DNA from 3 places in the Glutamicibacter sp. NPDC088483 genome. Region 3 is predicted to be linked to each of the others. Evidence: riboswitches for the same ligand, from Rfam matches in the RefSeq annotation. Region 3 holds a riboswitch; each other region holds the start of a gene.

Evidence for each region. Region 3 has a riboswitch for thiamine pyrophosphate ahead of thiM (hydroxyethylthiazole kinase). Riboswitches for the same ligand answer to the same signal wherever they lie in the genome.
Region 1: it holds a riboswitch for thiamine pyrophosphate, as region 3 does, so the genes downstream of both, thiO (glycine oxidase ThiO) here and thiM (hydroxyethylthiazole kinase) in region 3, are expected to answer to the same signal.
Region 2: it holds a riboswitch for thiamine pyrophosphate, as region 3 does, so the genes downstream of both, thiC (phosphomethylpyrimidine synthase ThiC) here and thiM (hydroxyethylthiazole kinase) in region 3, are expected to answer to the same signal.

The regions. Positions count from the first base shown of each region.
Region 1 covers NZ_JBIVMP010000001.1:422,366-425,630, forward strand. Annotated here, with positions in the region: gene ACIP6G_RS01990 (thiazole synthase) at 1-238, opposite strand, end outside; gene thiS (sulfur carrier protein ThiS) at 241-486, opposite strand; gene thiO (glycine oxidase ThiO) at 513-1,610, opposite strand; TPP riboswitch at 1,608-1,712, opposite strand; gene ACIP6G_RS02005 (GNAT family N-acetyltransferase) at 1,792-2,751, shown strand; gene ACIP6G_RS02010 (mechanosensitive ion channel) at 2,834-3,265, opposite strand, start outside.
Region 2 covers NZ_JBIVMP010000001.1:605,928-609,192, reverse strand. Annotated here, with positions in the region: gene thiC (phosphomethylpyrimidine synthase ThiC) at 1-1,329, opposite strand, end outside; TPP riboswitch at 1,326-1,433, opposite strand; tRNA gene ACIP6G_RS02965 (tRNA-Thr) at 1,706-1,777, opposite strand; tRNA gene ACIP6G_RS02960 (tRNA-Thr) at 2,311-2,382, shown strand; tRNA gene ACIP6G_RS02955 (tRNA-Met) at 2,430-2,506, shown strand; gene ACIP6G_RS02950 (GTP pyrophosphokinase family protein) at 2,589-3,265, opposite strand, start outside.
Region 3 covers NZ_JBIVMP010000004.1:30,896-34,160, reverse strand. Annotated here, with positions in the region: gene thiD (bifunctional hydroxymethylpyrimidine kinase/phosphomethylpyrimidine kinase) at 1-305, opposite strand, end outside; gene thiE (thiamine phosphate synthase) at 302-943, opposite strand; gene thiM (hydroxyethylthiazole kinase) at 936-1,730, opposite strand; TPP riboswitch at 1,720-1,814, opposite strand; gene ACIP6G_RS09260 (GntR family transcriptional regulator) at 1,849-2,217, opposite strand; gene ACIP6G_RS09255 (hypothetical protein) at 2,214-3,265, opposite strand, start outside.

The DNA of each region.
Region 1 (3,265 bases), on a different contig from region 3:
GCAGCGCAATCACGTTGTTGCGCTGCAGCAGTTCATACACGTTGCCTGCGCCGGCCGCCGAAAAGTGGCGGATGGCCACGGTGGTCAGCTCCGTTCCGGAGGCCTGCAGGGCGCTTTCCAGGGTGGTCAGCGAACTCGCTCCCCCGGTGCCGAGGATCAAGCGCGAGGACAAGGTGCGTCCGGCGATCTGGAATGGGTCGCTGTGGATGTCCAGCTCGGTGATGTTGCGCGTTTCCATGCCTAGCCTCCCTGGGCCGCGGTAACGAGTTCAATGCTGTGCCCTTCGGCCAGCAGATAGCTATTCCAGGCGCTGCGTGGAACGACAGCGCCATTGACGGCGGCGGCAACTCCGAGCTTGCTGCCGTCAGCGGCCACCGAGTTGGCGTCCAGTTCCTTGCCGATTTGCGTGCTGATGAATTCGCGAAGGGTGGTTCCTTCGTCCAGGTTCAGTTGCCGTGAATTGAAATTGATGCCGATGCTTGTCATGGTTGCTGCTCCGTTCGGTGAGCGGTCTAGGTTGCGTTGGCAAAGCGGTGGGGATCCACAGCTTGGTGCAAGGGGTGGGATTGGTGGCCGTGGGCGAGATCCGCAGTGAGCGTTGCGCCCAGCGGAGCCAGCAGCACGCCGTGCCGGGAGTACCCGGTGCAGAGCAGCAGCCCTGGATCAAGGCGTCCAAGCAGCGGCCGGTCATCTGGCGTGGCGGGACGTGCCCGGGCCGTTGCCTCGTTCAGCGTGCAGTCGCTGATGCCGGGGACCAGCTTTCTCGCGTTGTCCAGCAGCAGGTGCATCGCGCCAATGTTCACCGCTTGTTGCCGGTCTTCACGGACACTGGCGCCAAGGACGAGGCTGCCGTCCCTTCTCGGCACCAGATACACCTGTTCCCGGTGCACGATGCCGCGGATGGTGCGGGTGATGAGCGGCGGGCCTGCTGGTCCCTGGATCCGGAGGATGTCCCCGTAGACCGGACGCAGCGGAAGTTCGTTCAAGCCATCGAGGGTGCCAAGACCGGTGGCCACGATGGTCTGCTCCGCTTCGAGGATTCGGCCCGATGCGGTGCACACAGCGGTGGTCCGCTTCCCGTCGGTCACCAGTGCCTGCGCCCGTTCCTCGACCAGGTGCGGACGCATATGCTCCAACAGGATCTTGACGATGGATCGAGGGTCGACCTGGTGGTCATCTTGGCACAGGACCGCGCCAGCAATATTGGCGGCCAAGGCTGGTTCGAGCTTGCGGGCTTGGCTGGGCAGCAGCTTTTGCGCTGACAGGCCGAGGGATATCTGCAGTTCGGCCAGCTCGTGCAGGGCTTCGCGGTCCGCAGGCTCTGCGGCGACAACGAGCGTGGAGTTCTGCAAGTAGTCCGGGCGTTGCCCGGTGGCCGATTCGATGCGCTCGATGAACTGCGGATAGGCGGCATTCGAGGCGGCAAGCAGCTGGTGCAACGGGCCATTGCCCCAGACCGTTTCAGCTGCCGGGGCCAGCATTCCTGCTGCCGCGTAGCTTGCACCTTGGCCGGGTGCCGGATCGATGAGGGTGACGGTGTGTGCGCGTGATTCCAGCTCGAACGCGACGGCCAGGCCGATTATCCCGGCGCCAACAATGTTGACATGCACAAGGGCACGCTTCCTTCCTACGGCGGCATGACCCGCATCAGGTGTAGCGGTCGGCTCGGTGCCCTCTCAGCCTGGTCGAATCAGGCTCCCGCGGATTACAGCGATTATAAGCATGATGCAGCTCATAAAGTCGAACTTCACTGAACGCAGTTCCGTCATCTTCTGTGATGTACTTGCTGACATGGCATTCCATGACTTCCCTATCGTGCTTTCCCAAGGTTCTGCGCTATCCAGCACCATCATCTCGTTGGAGCAAGAACTCTTGGAATCCAGCCAACGCCATAGCCAGGAGCAATTGCAGCGGCGCTTGCATCCTCGGTTCGCCGAGGTGGGAGCCAGCGGGCGAGTCTACGATCGCGAGGCCATCATTGCCCAGCTGGCCCAGGAGCCGGCACGGGATGCCGGGGCGTTGAAAGTCGAAAGCCCGGTGGCTCTCCAGCTTTCAGACCAGCTGGTGCTGCTGCGCTGGAAGCTGCTCTCCGGTTCCCCCAGCGAACGCAGTTCACTGTGGATCCATGAGCAGGGCCGCTGGCAGCAGCTCTTCCACCAGGGCACGGCCACCGCTCATCCGCAGCCATCTGCAGGACCGAAGGAAACCGTGCATGCCGACGGTGAATTCTCGGTGCGCCGGCTGCGCCTTTCGGATGCCGAAGCGGTCTTCGAGGCATTCTCCTCGAACCCCGACATGTTGCGCCAAGGCGACGCCGATTCCCCGCAAAAGGCTGAGTCGTATGTGCGCGCACTGCTGGAGGCCGGGGAACGCCAGCAGGCGATGGCCGTCGCATATCGGGATCGGCTGGTGGGACTGGTGTGCGGTACGGTCGACCCGGCCAATCGGAACGCGTGGATTTGGTATTGGATGAACCAGAATTACCGGGGCCGGTGGCTGGCCACCCGCGCCGTGGCAACCTTGGTGGATTACCTGTTCGACGAGCTGGGACTGTACCGCTTGGAGCTGGGCTTGCGGGCAAATAATCCCGGGTCGAAGCATGTGGCAGAAAGCAACGGCTTCCTGCACGAAGGTGTCGAGCGGGGCAAATTCCTGGTTGCCGGAGAACGCATCGATGTGCACACCTACGCGCGGTTGCGTACCGATGGCGGCTCTGCGGTCATGCCCTTGCCGTGGGGCACGCAACAGTAGCTTGGCGGGCATCAAAAAGTCGCGGAATCCGGTTTTGGATTCCGCGACTTCTTATCTGTCCCTCAGGTTTTGTGATGCGTGGTTAGATGCCTGGGTTCGATGCCGGTGGCGTCGAGTCCGGGCCATTGGTGGCCTGTTGGGCCTCCATCTTTTTCAGCGTGCGGGCCGCAGCATCACGACCGCCGAGGCCAAAGGCCAGAGCCGCTGCCAATGCTGCGCCAATGACGATTGCGCCGAAGGCCATGTTGATGATCGAATCGGCGATACCCATGTACTTCAGGCCCATCGCCACGAACAGCGCAATTGCCGTGTAGCGGATGATCTTCGAAGCAGTAGTGTCACCCAAGAAGCGGCCAATCACATTGGCGATGACGAAACCTGCGGCGATAATTGCTGCGCCGAAGAGGATCTTGCCGCCCAAGGCCAGGATCTCATTGAGGATATTGGTGATCGCTGGGAAGTTCAGCATCTGGGCCGCCATCACACCGAAGAACAGCACGATAGCAATCTTGAC
Region 2 (3,265 bases), on a different contig from region 3:
TCCCAGATGCTCCTTGGGAGTGACGTAGCAGAGCATCGCGGTCCCGTACCGTGCGATCTCCGTGGCGCCAATGGCGCTGGTGATGTGGTCGTAGCCCGGGGCGATGTCGGTGACCAGCGGGCCCAGGGTATAGAACGGCGCCCCATCGCACAGCTGCTGTTGGCGTTCCACATTCTCGCGCACCAGATGGAACGGGATATGCCCCGGGCCTTCGACCATCACCTGCACATCGTACTTCCAGGCGCGCTTGGTCAGCTCGGCCAGGGTGTCCAGCTCGGCGAACTGGGCGGCGTCGTTCGCATCTGCGATGGAACCCGGGCGCAGCCCGTCGCCCAGCGAGAAGGCCACGTCGTACTGCGCGAAGATCTCGCACAGCTGATCGAAGTGGGTGTAGAGGAAATTCTCCTGGTGGTGCGCCAAGCACCAGCCGGCCATGATGGACCCGCCACGCGAGACCATGCCGGTGACCCGGTTGGCAGTCAGCGGGATGTAGCGCAGCAGCACCCCGGCGTGGATGGTCATGTAGTCCACGCCCTGCTCGCACTGCTCAATGACGGTGTCGCGGAAGATCTCCCAGGTCAGTTCGTTGGCTTCGCCGTTGACCTTCTCCAACGCCTGGTAGATCGGCACGGTGCCGATGGGGACCGGGGAGTTGCGGATGATCCACTCGCGGGTGGTGTGGATGTCATCTCCGGTGGACAGGTCCATAACCGTGTCCGCGCCCCATTTGGCCGCCCACTGGAGCTTGGAGACTTCTTCTGCGATGGAGCTGGTCACCGCCGAGTTGCCGATATTCGCATTGATCTTGACCAGGAACGCCTTGCCGATGATCATCGGCTCGGATTCCGGGTGGTTGATGTTCGCCGGGATGATGGCTCGCCCGGCCGCGAGCTCGCTGCGCACCAGCTCGACATCGCATTCCTCGCGCAGGGCCACATAGCGCATTTCCGGGGTGATGATCCCGGCACGCGCATAGTGCATTTGCGTCACGCGGGCTCCGTCAACGGCCTGCAGCGGCGGGGCTGAGCGTCCGGCCCATTCCGCGCTGGCCGTGCCGCGGCGGACCGCTGAGCGTCCGTCGTCGTGCAGGTTGCGTTCGCGGCCTGCATAGGTTTCCACGTCCCCGCGTTCCAGGATCCACCGCTCGCGGAAGGGTTGCAGGCCTTGGGTGGGCTCGCTTCCCGGTCCGCTGGTGCGATATACAGCCAGCGGCTCGTTGGACTGTCCATTGGGGGAGTCTGCCAATTGGATCTGCGTGACGGGAACAGAAATTCCCGCAGATTCACGGTAGGCAAGGGTGTGGGCAGGGTGCTGTTCAATTTGTTCCACTGGGGAAACTCACTTCCTTCGCCGGCATTACCCGGACAGGTTCAACGGTCGCGGACGGCGATAGCCCGATCTCAGCCCTTGCCAGGGCACCCGTGTGGTCGCGAACAACTTAGCACGCTTGCGAGGGTTAAACGCAAACCCAGTGGTCAGGGCCTGACATCAAGGAAGTGGGAAGGGCCGGCTGTGGCGGGCCAAGATGCTTTTCATTGGCCGGAGACTCTTGCCGGGGGCACCTGGAATCCGGGGCGCAAGAAGCAGCCGGTAGCCGGTGCTGCAGCTTGGGTGTGCCCTGGGCCATGCTCGCAGTGGCTACACGGCATCTGCGGGATAAACGAAAAGAGAGGCAATCTGGAACCAGATTGCCTCTCTTATTTCGAGCCCCCTGCCGGAATCGATCCGGCGACCTCGTTCTTACCAAGAACGCGCTCTACCACTGAGCTAAGGGGGCAACAGGTAAATACTTTACACAGGTTTTTGAGGTTTGCAAAATCCGTCGGGAATTTGTTGCTGAGGTCACAATATTCCTACTCAAGACCGGAATGGGCGGCAAGGAGCTGTTGCCTTCCTGGCGGTTTCCAGCACCCCGGTTCGCGGCCTGGGATCCAACTGCCGGCCGCTGGAGCCGTGCCTGCGTGCCAGGGTGGATCGGGTGTTGCCCAAGTGCCGCTCGGTCACGGGTTCTGGAGCGGGAAAAGGTGGCAGCGTTCCGAAATTCCAAGCGGAGTAATTCGATGCTTGGCCACCGGGAAGAATCCGCGGGATTCTATCCTGCGCACCCGGGCAAATCCGCGATTGACCACGAGGAGCACTCCCGTGAGCATCGTCACCAGGGCACTTTTTGTCCCACCCTTCGTCCCCGGGGTGGCGAGTGAGGGGATAAATAGCCATTGACTAGTGGTTTTACAGAATTTTCCGGGTCTTTTCCGGGGTGATCCGCCGATTTTTCTTTGCCGGGAAATCCGTGTAGAGTATTTACTCGTTGCCCCCTTAGCTCAGTGGTAGAGCGCGTTCTTGGTAAGAACGAGGTCGCCGGATCGATTCCGGCAGGGGGCTCTGAGTGAGAAGCATTCTTGGCTTCTACTGGATTGCTTCTCACTTGTGGCGGCGTAGCTCAGCTGGTTAGAGCGCACGACTCATAATCGTGAGGTCCCGGGATCGAGTCCCGGCGCCGCTACCAAATCAAAGATCCTCGGCCTCGGCCGAGGATCTTTTTTGGTTTCCGGCCCCGAAGCAGCATTGTCCTTCGAGGGCATGAACGGCTAGTGATCCAAGTCCTTCTCCTGGTTCCCGTCCTTGGCTTGCTGAGCCAGCGACAGCAGCCCCTGGATCGCTGTCGTATCGAAATCCGCCTCTTGGCTCGGTGCCTGATTGGCATCATGGCCGTGGACTTCGGTATGCAAGCGCTGCATCTGCATGTCGAGTTTCGTCGCCATGGCCGCCGCGTCGGCAAGCTCTTGCACTAGATGTTCTGGAACTTCGCCCTCGTACTTGTAGAAGATCTTATGTTCCAGGCTTGCCCAGAAATCCTGGGCAATGGTACGGATCTGCAGCTCCACCACGACATCGACCGGGCCATCGGATAAGTAGACCGGGATCTGCACGATCGCATGGACACTTTTATAGCCGTTGGGCTTCGGGTTCTTGATGTAGTCCTTGATTTGGAGGACCTTCAGGTCATTCTGCGAGGTTAGCGTGTTCAGAACCTTGTAGATGTCCTTGACGAAACTGCAGGTAATGCGCACGCCGGCAATGTCGCTGATGTTCTCGCGAATGGCAGGCAGGGACGGGGAGATGTTCCGGCGGGAGACCTTGCGCATGATGCTCTCCGGAGTTTTCACCCGGGAAGTGACGTGCTCAATTGGATTGTAATTGTGCAAATACAAGAACTCTTCACGCAAGATCGAGACCTTGGTCAGCACCTCGTCCACCGCAAACT
Region 3 (3,265 bases):
GGGTCCAGCACGACGGGGGCGTCAACAGTTTCCAGCCAGCTGGTGACTGCGCGGATCACCTCGGCGTTGGCCAGCATCCCGATCTTGATCGCATCGATGCGGATATCTGTACTCACGGCTTCGAGCTGCGCGAGGACGAAATCGCCGCTGATCGCCTGAACTCCGGATACCCCATGGGTGTTTTGCGCAGTCAAAGCGGTGATCACGCACATTCCGTAGCCGCCGTTGGCGGCAATGGCCTTCAGATCCGCTTGGATTCCGGCGCCGCCGGAAGGATCGGAGCCTGCGATGGATAGGATGTTCATTTCGAGGCCTCCCAGGCTGCGACCAGCTGCGCGCTGGCAAGTTGCGGATCTTCGGCGTTGCAGATGGCGCGGACCACGGCCAGGCCTGCGCCGCCGCCGGCGCGGATCGCGGCGGCATCGTCTTGGGTAATTGCGCCGATCGCTACGCAGGGCAGCTTGGCCAAGGCAGCGGCTCGCGCAAAGCCGTCCAGCCCCAGGGGAACAGGATGGTCTTTTTTCGTCGGAGTGGCGCGGATGGCTCCTACACCGAGGTAGTCGATCACCGAGGCGTCCTTGTTCGCCTGGGCCAATTGCTCATCGCTGGAAGCACTCAAGCCGATGATGCCCTCGCCAATGATCTGGCGAGCCAGCTGTACCGGCACATCTTTTTGCCCGATATGGATGCCGTTCACTGCTGCGCCAGCAGCCCGTGCCGCGAGGTAGACGTCAATGCGGTCATTGATCAGCAACTGGGCTTTGCCCTCGGTGAGCTTGGCAGCCGCGCAGGCCAGCTCGAAGAATTCCCGGGCGCTTTCATCCTTGGCGCGCAGCTGGATCCACCCGATCCCTCCGGCGACGGCGCCCTCGATAACTTCCAGGGTGCTGCGTGGGGTGCAGCTGGCAGTGTTGGCTACTAGATAAGCGCCGTAATTATGCATGGTTCAATTCCTCGTACTTCAAAGTTTTCAGTTCCCCGGGATCGGCAGCCGACAGCGCATCAAGGAAGGCAACTGCGAAGCTGCCCGGACCGGAGCTGCCAGCCAGGGCCTTTTCCGCGGCCAGGCCATAGAAACCGTGGGCTGCGATGGTGGCCTCGAACGGGTCATCGTGGACCGCAACCATTCCGGCGCAGACCGCGCCCAAGGCGCAGCCGCCACCTGTCATCCGGGTCAAGCCAATTCCGTTGGTATGCACCAAGACGGTACGCGTGGCGTCGATGATGGCGTCAGCCTGGCCGGAAATGGCCACTACGCAGTCGTTTTCCGTGGCCAGTTCGCGTCCCGCCGCCAAGGCGGCAGAAACCTCATCCAAGGCATCGACACCGCGCGAAGCAGATTGCCGGCCGGCCAGGGCCAGGATTTCCGAGGCGTTGCCGCGAATCAGGGTCGGGCGTTGCCGGACAATGCGCCGGGCAAACTCCGTGCGCACCGGAAGCGCTCCCACTGCCACTGGATCCAGGACCCAGGGGGTGCCTGCAGCGCTCGCCGACTGCACAGCTTCTTCCATGGCGGTCAGCTGTTCAGTGCTTGGAGTTCCCAAATTCACCAATACGGCTGAAGCTGCCTGCGCGAATGGGCCGGCCTCTCCGGGCAGATCCGTCATGGCCGGGGAAGCCCCGGATGCCAGCAAGACATTGGCGGTGAAATTGGATACGACGGTATTGGTCAGGCAAAAAACCAAAGGTGATTGTTGCCGGTATTTTTGGGCAACTGCATGCAAAGCCATGCGACATCCCTCCGCTAGCGTGAACTAGATCAGGTTCTACGGGTCTTATCTCAGTCGGTTGATCCGACACCCCGTGTCACTGCCATAGAGCGTACGCACAACCGGTTCCGAGGACAAGTTACTTACGCTCGCGCCGCGCCACCAAGGCCGTGAGCGTGGCCGCATCCACCTTCTGCGCGGCCGCCAACGCCCAGAGGTGATCCACGGCGGCCAGGAGATCTTCACTGGTATCCACCGGCTGCGGCCGCTCGTTGACCACTGTGCCGGCACGGCGTCGGGAGGTGATCAGCTCTTCGGCTTCCAGCTCCTTGTAGGCGCGCGCCACTGTACCGACAGCGACGCCGAGGTCCGTGGCCAGCGCACGCACAGTAGGCAGCTTGCTCCCCGAGGGCAGATCTCCCAAGGAGATCAGTGAAGCAATCTGCGAGCGGATCTGCTCATAGGGCGGGGTAGCTGCTTGGAGGTCAACACTGATCTGCGTGCTCATGAAGTAGCTGCCGGCTGATGTTCCCGCACGAAGGCGCTACCGGGGCGCTCTAGGAAAATGACTGCTGGGACAACGAAGATGAGCAATGCAAAGAGTCCCAGCCCGGCCGGGAATCCGTAGCCAATGAGCAGCATGGCTACCACTGCACTGGTGTTAACACGCATTGAACGCAGTTCCAGGACCTTGCGGTACCAGATTTCTTCAGCCGACGAGACAGCCCAGGGAATAATTGCCCGGCGGGAGAACCAGACGAATCCAAGATGGGTTGCCAGCAACAGCAGGATCAAGCCTGCAACCATTGTCTTGCCTGGAGGCACGAAGCCCCACAAATAGTCCAGCGGCGGATCGAGCAGAAAATAGGTGCTGGTGGCAAACAGCAAGCCAGCGGCGATGTAGGACCACAAGGGCAGGGGCGCGTGGTACTTGGGTGCTGTAGACGCCTGCCGGGCCACCGTGCTGACGTAGCTGAGATAAAGCGCATTGAGAACGGCATAGCTCAAAGCCGCACCGGCAAAGATCATTAAGATCCACGTAGTTCGCTCATTGGTAGGCATCTGGAGCTCGTCATCCAGTGGCAAGAATGACCAGCCGATTGCAACGCTGAGCAAGGTGAGTGCTGCAGTTACGTATTGCAAGGTGAATAGTTGATCACGCAAACGCGAGAAGGCGGTCCGTTCCCTGGTGGTGGATTGAGCTGAGAATGTAGAGCGCGGTCCCCAGAAGAGCAACGTGAGGGCTACCGCAAGGGCGCCATAGCTAACGAACTCGTACTGTCCATCCGGCGAATTAGCCTGCGAGTAATTGACCACCGACACGGTGAAGGCCAGCAAGACGATGCCGATATTGCGCATCAAGCGGTTGAGCCAGACCGTGCGCAACGCTTGGTTGTCTTCGACCGAGATGCCGGCCAAGGCAGGTTTTTTCAGGATAACTACGGTAATCACAGCCGCGGCCACGATGATCCCTGCCAGGGCCACGATGAATACCGGGAGCATCTGTGTGCCCGGCAACCGCCCATCATACGGACCCTCCGACGTGTATGAATAGA